Regions from separate parts of the Brevibacterium sp. HMSC08F02 genome, predicted to be linked through region 1. Evidence: predicted binding sites of a transcription regulator. Region 1 holds the regulator's gene; the other holds the start of a gene.
The links. The regulator HspR, encoded in region 1, represses chaperone genes until heat shock. The targets are predictions, from matches to a motif close to AAGTTGAGTCNNNNNGACTCAACTT.

Region 1 (7,237 bases):
CTCATCAAGGACAACGACGACAAGCTGCCCGAAGACGTCAAGAACGAAGTCCAGGCAGACGTTGACGCCCTGAAGGAAGCCCTCAAGGGTGACGATGACGACGCCGTCAAGCAGGCCTACGACAAGCTCCAGCAGTCGCAGACCAAGCTGGGCGAGGCCATCTACTCGGCAGCTCAGGCTGAAGCCGGCGCGGAAGGCGCACAGGCTGACGCAGGTTCTGCTGACGACGATGTCGTTGACGCCGAAGTCGTTGACGAAGACGAGGAGAAGTAATGACCACCGAGAACCCAGACGGCCGCGACGCCAGCGACCAGGGCTTCTCGTTCAAGGACAACCGTCGGATTGATCCCGAAACCGGTCAGGCCCGCCCCGCGGGTCAGGCCGGGGACGGGGCCGACGCCCCGGAGTCCGAACAGCAGCCGGAAGCCCAGCAGGGTGCAGAGCAGCCGGCGGCCGACGCCTCGGATCTCGGTGTTGAGATTCCCGACGACGCTTCGGGCATCGAAGATGCCGAACCGCAGCCGGAATCGGACGAAGCCAAGCGCTACCTTGACGACCTGCAGCGGCTCAACGCCGAATACGCGGCCTACCGCCGCCGTTCGGAACGCGACCAGGAGGTTGCTCGCGCAGCTGGCCTGCAGGGCGCGGTTGAAGCTCTCATGCCGGTGCTTGACGAAGTGAAGCTGGCCCGCGAAGCCGGCGACGTCACCGGTCCGTACGAAAAACACGTCGACAGGCTCCTGGAAGCTCTCGGCAAGCTTGATGTCGTGCAGTACGGCGAAGTCGGCGAAGTCTTCGACCCAAACATCCACGACGCTCTCATGCAGCAGCCTTCGGCTGATGTTGAAGAGCCCACGGTGTTCATGGTCATGCAGCCCGGCTACAAAATCGGCGAACGTGTCATTCGGGCGGCTCGGGTAGGAGTTCACCTCCCCGAAGCCTGACACGCTCACAGCTGCCGAGGCGGAGCTTCCGACCACCCGCAGGGGCACCCAGGTGCCCCACGGGGAAGGTGGGGCTCCGCCTCGGCCGCTAGAAGAACCTAAGAACAGACCATTTCGGCATTGAAAGGAGGGGCCGGATGAACTCGGGACCGCAGAATGAGTGGTTCGAGAAGGACTACTACAAGACGCTCGGAGTCTCCAAGGATGCCTCCGATGCTGAAATCAAGAAGGCCTACCGCAAATTGGCCCGCAAGTATCACCCGGACGCCAATCCGGGAAACGCGGAAGCAGAAGAGAAGTTCAAAGAGATCTCGGCTGCCAATTCGGTGATCGGCGATCCGGAAACCCGCAAGCAGTATGACCAGGTGCGCGCCATGGGCGGCGGCGCCAGGTTCCAGGCGGGTGCTGGCGGTGCTGGTGCCGGTGGCTTTGGGGACATCTTCTCCGGACTGTTCAACACCGGTGGAGGGGGTCGGACTCGTGCCGGTGGATATGCCGGTGGTTACCCCGGCGGGGGTCCGGATCTTTCTGACCTGTTCGGCGGCGGCTTTGGCGGTGGCGGTTTCGGTGGCTACCAGCAGGCTCCGCAGAAGGGCGGGGATATCCGCTCGAAGGCTTGTCTGAGCTTTACGGAAGCCGTTGAAGGCGCCACCGTGAAACTCAAGATGCCCGGTGGCAAGCCGCTGACTGTCCGTACTCCCGCGGGGGTAAAGGACGGACAGGAGGTTCGCGTTCGCGGCAAGGGCAAGCCCAGCCCCAACGGCGGTCAGGCCGGAGATGTGATTCTCACGGTTGAGGTTGCACCGCACAGTGTTTTTACGCGCGATGGCAACAATCTGCGCATGACGCTGCCGGTCACGTTCCCGGAGGCTGCTCTTGGAACTCAGGTTTCGGTGCCCACTTTGGGCGGGCAGCCGGTCACCATGAAGATTCCTGCGGGTACGCCGTCGGGCCGCACACTGCGCCTGCGTGGGCGGGGCATTGATGCCAAGTCCGGTAAGGGCGATCTGCTGGTGACCGTCGAGGTGACGGTGCCGCGCAATCTGAATGCGGATGCGAAGAAGGCCGTCGAGGACTTCGCTGCCGCCACCGAGGGTGAAGATCCGCGTGAGGGCCTGCTGCGGAGGGCGGGTGAAGCGTGATGATTCCCGCTGACCGCCCTGTCTACATGATTTCGGTTGCCGCGGAACTTGCCGGGATGCATCCGCAGACGCTGCGGCAGTATGACCGGCTGGGGCTGGTGACGCCTCAGCGGTCTGCTGGACGTGGTCGTCGCTATTCGGCTGATGACATTGAGAAGCTTCAGCTGGTGCAGCGGTTGAGCCAGGATGACGGCATCAACCTCGAGGGCATTAAGCGGATCCTGCGGATGCGCGAAGAAATCGAGGCTATGCGCCGCGAACAGGAAGCTATGCGCGCCGAAATGGACGCGATGCGCAGGCGGCTGGAGACTGCCGGCAGGATTTTCGCAGCGGCGTCATCTGGTGATGTTGTGTCCTTGTTTGAGGACTCGCAGGGGGCAGGCCGCAGGGCGCGTCCGGCCAGGCGCATTGCCGGTGTTCTGATGCCGGGCACTTCGTCGCGTCGTACCCGGTAGCGGCTCCGCCGGCCGTTTTGCAGTAAGGCCCTGAGCGGCGCGGCTTTCAAGCAACAAGGAGGGGCGGCCCTGTGTGGGCCGCCCCTTCTAGTGTCAGTTCAGAGCGTCAGTTCTGGACTGTGTTCTGCTCAGGCCTTGCGGGTGCGGCGGGTGAGCAGAACGGTTGCGCCGCCGACGGTGAGCAGTGCGACACCTGCTGCCAGGCCCCCGAGGCCCTGACCGGTGCGCGGCAGGGTGCCGGACGAACCGGACGTGGTCGATCCGCTCACGTTGTCCGAGGCGCCACCGGAGACGGATCCGCCGCCGCTGCCGGCCTGTTCATCGCTTCCGGTCTGGTCGTCGCTGGATTCGCCCGCGTCGCTGCTCTTGCCGGAGACGACTTCGAAGGAGTCTTCGAGCTTCTGGTCGTCGAATTCAGCGGTCACCTTGTACTTGCCGAGGTATGCCGACGGGTTGGACTTGTCGACACCGGCTGCGGAGAAGACGGCGTTGCCGTCCTTATCGGCAGTTGCGGTGGTTTCGTACGCCTTCACGTTCTTGGCGTTGCCGGAAACACCGGTGACGGTGAACTTCACCTTGGTGCCGGGCTCGAGGCCGGAGACGGTCGCAACGACGCCCTTCTTCTTGTTGACGAAGTCAGCGGCGGTGACCTTCTTGTCCGACAGGTTCAGAGCCGGGTCCTTAGCCGGAGCTTCGTCGTCGCTGTCGTCTTCATCGGCAACGACCGAGAACTTGAGGGTGTCAACTTTAACGGTATGGGTCTCGAAGTCCAGGAACACGTCGACTTCGTATTCGCCGAGGAAGTGTTCGGCGTGTTCGTCATCAATCTTCGGCTTGACGGTGGCTCCGGCATTGCCGCTCTTATCGACTTCTACTTGCTCGGAGTGGATGACGGCCTCGCTGCCGCTCCTGCGCAGCCAAAAGTCGACCGTGTTGCCGGGCTCGCCGTCCATGTACCGGACGTCGATGCCCTTTTCGCGAAATTCGCTCAGGGTGATCTTGTCAGCACTGATTTCAGCTGAGCCTATGTCGTTAGTGCCCTCTTCATCTTCGCCGGGGTTGTTGGGGTCTTCTTTGCCGCCCTCACCAGAGTTGTTTGGGTCTTCGGTGCCGTTACCGTCACCCTCGCCGGGTGCGGGTTCTTCGCCTTCACCGGGTGCGGGAGGCTGGGCGCCTTCGTCGGTAGGCTGCTCTTCCTGCTGGGGCTTGGGCGTCGGTGTGTCCGTCGCGGGTTCGTCTGCGAATGCGGGTGCTGCAATTGCTCCGAGCGAGCCGGTCAGTCCAAGCGACAGAGCCACGGCTGGAGCGAGGATGTTCTTCTTCACTGCGATCCTTCGAGTCATACGGTGCTCACGGCAACAGGTGCCGATCAAAAGGTCCACATGAGCCTAAAGATCGCTGAATTGCGCCCGCAAGCACTCTGAGGGAGTACGCGAAAGTAATTTCAAAAGCCGAAAAAGTCCCTGGTGAGGGCGGTGTGTTTACGCAGAGTTCATTTTCAGAATGTCCGGAATCCCGGAAAATCTGAGTAATTGTTATTTAAATGAGGCAAAAGGCGGTCTGCGCTGCGCTGCTCGGTCACACCCAGGGTGGGGGAATGGGCAGATCTTCCGGCGTGGCCGCACCGGCGCCGCCCTTCGCATCGTCCTGCCTGCCTGATGCCGGCCATCCGCGGCCGATTGCGTACTGCAGCAGCTCATTGAATTCGCCCGTCACCTCAACGGGCTGACTGAAGTCAGTTTCGTTCTTCTCGGTTCCGGGAATGTCGATGCGCCACTCGGCGAGATCTTCCCGGTCGGTCACGTGGAAGAGGAAGTTCGCGCGGATCTCTGTCTTCTTCCAGTAGCCAAGAAGCTCAGCAAAAATACGGTCGGCGGCGGCTGTCGGGAAGTCGAGTGCCGTGTATCCGATGTTGAGGTCAAGTGCGTGGACCAAGCATTCCCGGGCGCGCGCCCACGGAATAAACGATGCTGCGGTTTCTTCGCCCTGCCCCGTGCGTACGAGCGCCGACCAGGCGTCGTCGTTCATCGTGTTGAGTGCTTGTGTGAGTTCCTCGGAAGCTTCGTGGGCCATTGTGCTGACATCCGCATCGGGAGTTGATGCCACAAGCTGTTCGATTTCGGCATCCCGTGCTGCCCGCGACGGGTACATGGGGTTTTCATTCCCAGTGCGTGCCCATTCGATTAAGCGCATAAATGCATCCGCATTGGCGATGACGTGCATCGCGACATGCTTGCGGGTCCATCCGGACAGTCGTGACGGGCCGCCCATTCCGGTGTGTGTCACCTGATCCAGTGCCTGCAGGTAGAACCCTTCGGCGAGCATCCTCAGCTGGAGATCGTCGTCTGTGCTCGGGGTGTTGTCAGCCATATTCACGACCATACCGTTGTGCACTTGCTCGGGGCAGGTGCAGACATCGTGAGTATGGGATACTTCAAATGATTATTGCCTGTCTCGATGGCAAGGGAACAAGAAGTTGAATTTACCTTGACTTAAGGTTGCAGTGTAGAATTCGGGCTTGTTCGACCAGCGAAGTTCGGCAGGTCGATGAAACATCGCGTAGACGCGGAGAGGATGGTCGTGCAGGAGGACCATACGGCTGACACGGAAGCCGGCCAGGGCGGCCCCATGCCCTATGACATCGCATCGCGTATCGGGGATATCCGCGCTGTTGACAAGTGGCGCAACATGTTCTCCGGCAGCAAGACCATGCAGGCCTGGAGACTGTGGCACCTGTTCCAGTCGAGGGTGGTCGAGGGCTGTGACGCCAGCCTCAAGCAGAACACGCGAGTAGATCTGGTCGACCTCTATATTCTGGTTGCGCTCCACGACGCCCCGGATCAGCAGATGCGGATGTCGGACCTCGCCGGTGCCGTTGGTTTTTCTCCGCCGCGCATGACCTACCGGGTCAACAAACTCGTGCAGCGCGGCTTCGTCATGCGAGAAACACAGACCGGTGACGCGCGCTCACAGCTTGTGCGGATCACCGATGAGGGATCGGAAGAAATGGCGGCTGCGTACAAGCTGCACGAATTCCAGATCGGAGAAATCTTCGGCAAGGTCTTTTCGGACGAAGAGCTCGACAACCTCAGCATGGTCGCAGCTTCGCTTCTGACTCTTCGTATGCCCTGATCCACGCACTTCCTGAACCGGTCAGCGCGGCCAGCCTCCGTCTACCCCGGCAGGTTCCACTGGGCTGAGCGCATTTGGCGACGCTGATTCGGTGTGGGCGTGCGCAGCGTCAAAGCTGCGTGAACTACCCTCATCTCGAAGTAGTCGCTCATGCCCGCAAAGTCGCCATCCAGCTGCAGTGCCAGTTCCTCTTCAGCTTCGATGGTGACCGACGAGCACGTGACGATTTCGGTGGCAAGCCCCCGCTTTCGACGGCCAACCACTGCCAGCAGAACACTCGCCCACTGTGCGATGTTCTTAGGCGTGGTCACCAGAACATTGATGAGCCCGTCGTCCGGTCGCGATCCGGGCAGCAGCTCAAGGCCCGCCTGCACTCGACCGGCATTGGCGCCCAGCACCGAGCGGATGGAGTACGACTGCACCGGTTTGTCGTCGAACTTCATTTTGACTTTGGTGCGGTTTCCAGTCAGCTGGCGGCTGCCGGCCTCAACATAGGCCAACCAGCCGATCCGCTCTTTGAGTTCCGGCGAAACGGTCTCCATGACCGCTGCGTCATAGCCCATGCCGGTCATGACAACGGATGTATCAGGTTCGGCCTGCGGGCTGGTGCGCGTGCGGATGACGTCAATGTGCCTGTCGTGTCCGTACATGGCGATCTTGATGGACCACTCCGGGTTCTCAAAGAAAAGACCGGTGTTCCTGGCCAGGAGGTTTCCTGTGCCGATCGGCACCAAGCCGAGCGCGACATCGGTATCGGCAATCACGTGCGCAACAGCGCGCACAGTGCCGTCCCCGCCGGCGGCGATGATGAGGTCAACCCCCTCATCGACAGCCTTCCGGGCGGCCGCGACCCCGCCGTCCTCTTCGTCCGAGGGAATGATGAGCGGCTGAGCCCACCGCGAATTGCGTGCCTCGGTCTGGGCCGCGGCGATGATCTCCTGGGCCTCTGGCTTTGTGGGGTTGTACACCACGGCAAACCTGGGCTGTTTGTCTGACGAGGTGCCGCTGGACTCACGCTCGCTCGTCACCTTGGCGAGTTCCGAGGAACTCTGACTGTCAATGCTTCGGCGTGTGCGCAGTGCTCCGACGCTGTGACCGATCGCGTAGGCAACAAGAGCTACGACGAGTATCAGCAGGATGGTCAGAACGGTCTGCGTGCTGAAGTACATGATGCGAGTCTAGCCGCCCCGGCTGTGAGGTTCGTGCGGATCGGGACGTTCTCACTCCCGTCACCTGCACGTTCGACAGGGCCGGCTAAGCTTAGGGGCGTGATTGATCTTGTGCAGCTGAGGAACAACCCGGACGTATTCAAGGCCTCGCAGCGGGCCCGCGGCGGCAGCGTCGAACTGATTGACGACGTCCTGTCCGCCGATTCTGCCCGCCGGCAGAGTCTGACCGCTTTCGAAGAGGCTCGCGCCCAGCAGAAGGCCTTCGGGAAGAAGGTTTCGCAGGAAAAGGACCCCGAAGCCAAGCAGGCGCTCGTAGCCGAAGCCAAACAGCTGGCCGAACGCGTCAAGTCGCTCGAAGCCGACGCTTCGGAAGCCGAGCAGGCCTTCACCGCCGC
Region 2 (7,237 bases), on a different contig from region 1:
AACAAGGCCGAAGCCCGCCAGGAAGGTCATGCCCGGAATGATGAAGCGCAGAGTGTCAGACACCGGGGCGGCGCCCTCGGCGTAGGCAGGGAAGAAGTTCGAAGGCGAACCGGTGGCGAAGCCCACAACGATCAGTGCTGCGCCGATCAGCACAATCGCTGCGAACATGAACATCTGCACGCGCCCGCCGATCTCAACGCCGAACCAGTTGAGCGCAAACATCAGCAGAGTGAGGATGACGCCGACCGCCAGAACCGGCAGATACACGGTTTCGCCGTTGATGGTGTAAAGCGGCATCGTCTTCATGGCCGGCACAAAGTTGCTCAGCAGGAAACCGAAAGCCGTGACGTAGAACGCCAGCGACGACACGTAGGCACCCAACAGCATCCAGCCGGTGAAGAAGGCGGGGCCGCGACCCATGGTGGTGTAGGAGAAAACGACCTCACCGCCGGCACGAGGAAAAGCGGACGTCAGCTCTGAATATGCCAGAGCAACAAAGGAGGCCAGCAGAACGCCGAGCAGCAGGCCGAAGACCATACCGCCGGCGCCGTAGGCGTCCATGAGTTTCGAGTTGGTGTAGATCCAGCTTGTTCCGATGACGCCGGCCACGCCGAAAGCCAGAAGCTGGAAAAGACCGAGCGACTTTTTGAGTTCAGCCACGATGTCCTTCCGGGGAAGAGCGCCGGGCTCTCAGTGCCGCAGCGCCAGACGATTGGTTCACTTCATGCTACGGCTACCGCTGTGACCTGCGCCAATGTGTCTCACGGCGGTAGAAGGACGGGGCACGAGGTGCCTGCTGGGCTTTGCTCCGGAGGCTGGGCCTGTGTGGTGCTATGGCGGGGCGGGGGCGGTTCAGCTGTCCCTGCGGGCAAGCCCCTGAACCGGCTCAACTCCCAGGAGTCTGCTCAGGCGCCCCAGGTTGAGGCTGCGGGACTGGGAGAGCTTGCGCACGGCAAAGCGGTCGAGGCCGTCTTTTGGCTTGCGGCCGGTCTTTTCGCGCATCCACGCTGTCGTCAGGGCGAGGTCGGCGGCGCGCTCGTCAAAGCGGAACGGCACGAGCCCCGCGCGTGCCATGAACGTGTTGATGGCGTCACGCAGAACATAGGGTTCGGGGTCGGCCACATTGATCGGCCCGTAGGCCTCGGGGTGCTTGAGACCTGCGAGCACGGCGGCGGCCACATTGTCGGAACTGGCCAGCGCTGTTTTCTGGCGGCCGCCTCCCGGAAGTTCGACGAGTCCCTTCTTGCTGGCAAGCGACTGAATGAAGGGGAAATTGCGCCTGTCGCCGGGTCCGTAGACGGGGGCGGGGCGCAGAATGAGGGCGTCCGGGCGCAGGCGGGTGACGACGTTTTCGGCTTCGACCTTGGAGCGTTCGTACTCGGTGGTGAAGCAGTCGAGTTCCGCGGGGCCACGCTCTTCGTACAGGTCCTTGTAGCCGCGGCGGGGATCATAGACATCGGCGCACGACAGGTAGATGAAACGCGCCTTGGGGAAGGCATCGAGAACATTGCGGGTCCCCGTGACATTGGTGCCGTGGGCATCGTCCCGCGACAGGTGAGCGCCGCTCACTCCGGCAGCGTGGATGACAGCGGTGAAGTCACGCCCGGCGAAACGGTTATCAGCGGGTGTGCGGATGTCCCATTCGATGTGTTCGACGGAATCATCGAGCGGTGCAGACGTCCCAGCGCTCACCGGAGTGTGGCCGGCTGCGCGCAGTGCGGAGATGACGGCGCGCCCAATGCATCCGGAAGCGCCGGTGACAAGAACGGTCATACGCGTAGGTTAGCGCGCTTAGACCGCTTTGCCCGGGAAGCCGCGAGTGTCGCCTAGTCGCGGTCGACGTTCTTGCTGACCAGCCCCTCGGCCTCGGAATGGTCGTGGCTCCATTCGGGGGACCGCTTTTCGAGAAAAGCGGTGATGCCCTCCTGGGCGTCGTTGAGCACGGCGTTGTCGGCCATGACCCGGCCCATGCGCGAATAGGCCTCGGTTGCGCTCAGGGAGATCTGCTCGTAGAAGGCGCGCTTGCCGATTGAGACCGTGGTCGATGACGACTGGGCGACCGTGCGGGCCACTTCGAGTGTGCGCTCGCGCAGGGCGTATGCCGGTGCGGTGTGCGAAACAAGGCCGCGCTGGAATGCCTCTTCGGCTTTCATCGGCTCGCCGGTCAGGAGCATCCGCATGGCAGCCTTGCGGTTGACCGCACGTGACAGGGCCACCATCGGGGTGGAACAGAACAGGCCGATGGTCACACCGGGTGTGGCGAAGGAAGCGCTTTCGGAAGCCACCGCGAGATCGCACGTGGCCACCAGCTGACAGCCCGCAGCGGTGGCCAGGCCCTGCACTTCGGCAATGACCGGCTGCGGAATCGACTGGATGATGCGCATGAGCAGGGTGCAGGTGTCGAAGATGTTCTGCTGTGTTGCGTGGTCGCTGCCCTGGACTTCGCGCAGATCGTGGCCGGCGGAGAACACCTTGCCGGTGGACGCCAGCACAACGGCGCGTACGTCGGTGTCCTTGCCGACCGTGCGGAAGGCGTCGATCAGTTCGTGCATCATCTTCCGCGACATGGAGTTGCGGTTTCCGGGGCTGTTGAGGGTTACGAAGGCAACGGGGCCGTCGTATTCGAGCGTGACCAGTTCTTCAGACATGTGTTCAGTCTGCCAAAGTCCGTGTCGGTGCGGAAAGAATATGTCAGAAATTATGGGTTGAGTGGAATAGACTCAACCTTATTGAAGTTACCTGTATGAACGTAGTTTTGCACGAAGGGAGGTGTCCCCATGGACACCAAATTCACGTCACGGTCGCAGGTGGCTCTTTCCACCGCGATCAAGGACGCCGCGGAGCGCGGAAACTCGCAGGTTGAGCCTGCACACCTCCTCGCTGCTCTGCTCGAGGGCGAAGACAGCATTGCCGGCGCTCTCATCACTCACCTGGGTGGACGCCCCCAGGAGATTCGCAGCCGTGCCCAGGCCATCGTTGCCGGACTGCCGTCCGCCAGCGGATCCTCCGTCAGCCAGCCGCAGCTTTCACGCGCCGGACTGTCGGTCATCAGCAGTGCTGAAAAGGAAATGCAGGCACTCGGCGACCAGTACGTGTCGACCGAACACCTCCTTCTGGGTATCGCCGCTGATTCCGGTGAAGCCGGTCGGCTGCTCAGTGCCGAAGGCATTTCCCGCGATGCACTGCTGGCCGCTCTTCCGGAGGTTCGCGGTGGTCGCAAGGTCACCAGCGAAAACCCGGAAGACACCTTCCAGGCTCTCGAAAAGTATGGCCTCGACCTGACCCAGCAGGCCCGCGACGGCAAACTCGACCCCGTCATCGGCCGTGACTCTGAGATCCGCCGGGTCATCCAGGTTCTGTCGCGCCGCACCAAGAACAACCCGGTGCTCATCGGTGAAGCCGGTGTGGGTAAGACCGCTGTCGTCGAAGGTCTCGCGCAGCGCATGGTCGCAGGCGACGTCCCTGAAAGTCTGCGCGGCAAGCAGCTGGTCAGCCTCGACCTGTCGGCCATGGTCGCCGGTGCCAAGTACCGCGGCGAGTTCGAAGAGCGCATGAAGGCCGTTCTTGAGGAGATCAAGAACTCCGAAGGCCAGATTGTGACCTTCATCGACGAGATCCACACGCTCGTCGGCGCAGGTGCCACGGGGGACTCCGCAATGGATGCGGGCAATATGCTCAAGCCCATGCTGGCCCGCGGCGAACTGCGGCTGGTAGGTGCGACGACGCTCGATGAGTACCGCGAGAACATCGAAAAGGATCCCGCTCTGGAGCGCAGGTTCCAGCAGGTGTTCGTCGGTGAACCGAGTGTTGAGGACTCGATTGCGATTCTGCGCGGTCTGAAGGAGCGCTACGAAGCTCACCACAAGGTGACGATCGCAGACTCGGCTCTCGTGGCCGCCGCTTCGCTGTCGAACCGCTACATCACCGACAGGCAGCTGCCGGACAAGGCGATTGACCTCGTTGACGAGGCCGCCAGCCGCCTGCGCATGGAAATCGATTCGGCACCCGTCGAAATCGACCAGCTGCAGCGCGATGTTGACCGCCTCAAAATGGAGGAAATGGCCCTGTCGGCCGAAACCGACGAAGCCTCGAAGGAACGCCTGGCCGCTCTGCGCGAAGACCTTGCAGACAAGCAGGAAACCCTGTCCGGTCTGACCGCTGCGTGGGAATCACAGCGTGCGGGTTTGAACCGCCTGGGTGAACTGCGGCAGAAACTCGACGATCTGCGCAGTCAGGCGGAGATCGCGCGCCGTGACACGGACCTCGAAACTGCTTCGCGCCTGCTGTACGGCGAAATACCGCAGGTCGAAAAGGAGATCGCCGCGGCAGAAGAAGCCGAATCGGCAGCCGGCCAGACCAAGCAGATGGTGGGCGAGCAGGTTACGGCCGACGACATCGCCGAAGTCGTGTCGTCGTGGACGGGCATTCCCGCCGGCCGTCTGCTGGAAGGTGAGCGCGAGAAGCTGCTGCACGCCGAAGAGCACATCGGCAAGCGGCTCATCGGCCAGAAGAAGGCCGTTGAGACCGTGTCGGACGCTATCCGCCGTGCGCGCGCCGGGGTTTCCGACCCCAACCGTCCCACGGGTTCGTTCCTGTTCCTGGGTCCGACCGGTGTCGGCAAGACGGAACTGGCCAAGTCCCTGGCTGACTTCCTGTTCGATGACGAGCGCGCCATGATCAGGATCGACATGTCCGAATACGGCGAAAAGCACTCGGTGGCTCGTCTGGTCGGTGCGCCCCCGGGCTATGTCGGCTACGAAACGGGTGGTCAGCTGACCGAGGCGGTCCGCCGCCGGCCATACTCGGTGGTCCTGCTTGACGAGGTGGAGAAGGCTCACCCGGACGTCTTCGACATTCTGCTGCAGGTGCTGGATGACGGCCGCCTGACCGACGGTCAGGGCCGCACGGTTGACTTCCGCAACACGGTGCTCATCCTGACGTCGAACCTGGGCAGCCAGTTCATGGTGGACCAGACTCTCGATGCCAAGACGAAGGAAGAGTCGGTCATGGACGTGGTGCGCACCGCGTTCAAACCGGAGTTCCTCAACCGTCTGGATGACGTCGTCATGTTCGACGCTCTCAGCCGCGAGGACCTCGCTCGGATCGTCGACCTGCAGATCAATGCGATGCAGCAGCGTCTGAGCGACCGCCGCATCGTTCTGGACATCATGCCGGCTGCTTCGGACTACTTGGCGCAGGAAGGCTACGATCCGGCGTTCGGCGCTCGCCCGCTGCGCCGTCTGGTGCAGCGCACGATCGGCGATGGCCTGGCCAAGGAAATCCTGGCCGGCGAAGTGCGCGATGGCGACACCGTGCGCGTCGACACCGCCGAATCCGGTGGTCTGTCGATCGTTCCGGTCGAGCACGCCGACTGACGCGGGCTGTTCACACGCGAGGGGCGCGGAGAAATTCTCCGCGCCCCTCTTTTCCTGTGTTTCAGAAGCAGGTCAGGCGGTCTTGCTGTAGTCCTCGGACATCTTTGAGCCGTCCTGGCGCTGGACCGCGCAGACGATGTGCCTGTTGTCGGGGTCCTTCCAGCCCGTTGCATTGGGGGTGAAGAAGACCATTTTGAGGTCGTCCGCGACAGCGCGATCGGTGTCGAGTTCGAAGCGCGCGGACTTGCAGTAGCTTTCGCCGTCCTTGCTCAGTGCGCTGTAGCCGGGATAGGTATCCGACTGGTCGGAGGTTCGGCCGACCGAGAAGATCTGGTGAACGTGGGGTTCACTGCAGGGCACGGTTGCCGGTGGGCCGGCAGTGGAAAGGTTGATTACGCAGTCACCGGCTTTGAGCTTTCCCAGGCTGGTTGCGATATCGCTGCCCGGGGGAGGCGCGTCACCATCGTCCTGCGATCCCGGGTCGTTGGGGTCTCCTGTGTTCTCCGGCAGAGGTGCCGGTTTGCTGTCAGGTGACGAGGTGCCGGGTGCGGGTTCTGCTACCGGGTCCTTCTTGAAGGCGAAGAAGCCGAAGAGGCCGAGCCCCAGCGCGCCGATGATGATGAGCACCAGGACCAGTCCGCCGCCGACAAGCCCGATGATCAGCCCCGTGTTCTTCTTTTTAGGCGGAGGTGGAGGTGCCCCGAAGGGCGAAGGCTGTGGTCCGCCGGGGTAGGGATGCTGCTGGCCGCCACCGTAGGGTGACGCCTGCGGCGCGCCGGTGTGGTGCTGCGGCTGCCCACCGCCGCTCTGGTATTGGGGCTGATGGCCGCCGCCGTACTGCGGGGGCTGCCCACCACCGCCGTGTTGTGGCGGCTGCGGCCTATGTCCGTAGGGTCCTGGCGGTGGGTTTGTCGGCGGCTGAGCTGGCATGAGAACTCCCTGTCAGATGCGGTAGTCCACCCAAACGGGCGCGTGGTCAGATGCTCCTTTGCCCTTGCGTTCTTCGCGGTCGATGTGGGCATCGACAGCGGTGGCGGCAAGAGCCGGTGAGGCCAGTTGGAAATCGATGCGCATGCCCTCCCTCTTGGGGAAGCGCAGGCGCTGGTAGTCCCAGTAGGTGTAGACGCCGGGGCCCGGATTGAACTGCCTGGTGGTTTCCTGCAGGCCGGCGTCGGTGAGGCTGCGGAACGCTTCGCGTTCGGGTTCGGACACGTGCGTCAGACCGTCAAATGCCTCCATGTCCCAGACGTCTTCGTCGAGCGGGGCGACGTTGAAGTCGCCGACCATGACGAAGCGGTCGTCGGGGTCTGCGGCAAGCCGGTTCGCTGCGACATCGCGCAGGTGGCCCAGCCAATCGAGCTTGTAGTGGTAGTGCGGGTGGTCGAGTTCCCGACCGTTGGGCACGTAGAGCGAATAGACGCGCACCCCGCCCGTGTCGGCGGACAGTGCGCGGGCCTCGAGTGCTTCATTGAATTCCGGCATTCCGGCAAAGCCGATTTCGACGTTCTCCAGGCCCACGCGGCTGGCGATGGCAACGCCATTCCACTGGTTGAGGCCGTGGTAGGCGACTTCGTAGCCGCGGGACGAGAAGATGTCTTCCGGGAACTGGTCGTCACGGCACTTGAGTTCTTGAATGGCCAAGACGTCGACGTCTGAGCGGTCAAGAAAAGCCCCGATGCGCTCGGCTCGGGCTCGGATCGAGTTGACATTCCAATTCACAATTCGCACGAGTCCACCCTAACGGCTTGCACTGACACGGTCACGGGTCTTGTTATCAGGAAACGTGCGCGGGTCTGTGGAAAGCATGAGAGGGCCTGAAGAACAGCCGTCTGGCCTGCGAAAAAGGCGAATTTCCAAAAATA

Region 2: the regulator HspR is predicted to act here: its motif matches at 2,703-2,727, upstream of clpB (ATP-dependent chaperone ClpB).

The regions. Positions count from the first base shown of each region.
Region 1 covers NZ_KV789354.1:151,751-158,987, forward strand. Annotated here, with positions in the region: gene dnaK (molecular chaperone DnaK) at 1-273, shown strand, start outside; gene HMPREF3172_RS05415 (nucleotide exchange factor GrpE) at 273-944, shown strand; gene HMPREF3172_RS05420 (DnaJ C-terminal domain-containing protein) at 1,082-2,086, shown strand; gene HMPREF3172_RS05425 (heat shock protein transcriptional repressor HspR) at 2,086-2,541, shown strand; gene HMPREF3172_RS05430 (hypothetical protein) at 2,670-3,866, opposite strand; gene HMPREF3172_RS05435 (maleylpyruvate isomerase family mycothiol-dependent enzyme) at 4,120-4,911, opposite strand; gene HMPREF3172_RS05440 (MarR family winged helix-turn-helix transcriptional regulator) at 5,089-5,673, shown strand; gene HMPREF3172_RS05445 (diacylglycerol/lipid kinase family protein) at 5,715-6,842, opposite strand; gene serS (serine--tRNA ligase) at 6,942-7,237, shown strand, end outside.
Region 2 covers NZ_KV789345.1:41,823-49,059, forward strand. Annotated here, with positions in the region: gene HMPREF3172_RS01940 (APC family permease) at 1-660, opposite strand, end outside; gene HMPREF3172_RS01945 (NAD-dependent epimerase/dehydratase family protein) at 853-1,773, opposite strand; gene HMPREF3172_RS01950 (enoyl-CoA hydratase) at 1,827-2,648, opposite strand; gene clpB (ATP-dependent chaperone ClpB) at 2,778-5,375, shown strand; gene HMPREF3172_RS10355 (hypothetical protein) at 5,448-6,305, opposite strand; gene HMPREF3172_RS01965 (exodeoxyribonuclease III) at 6,318-7,103, opposite strand.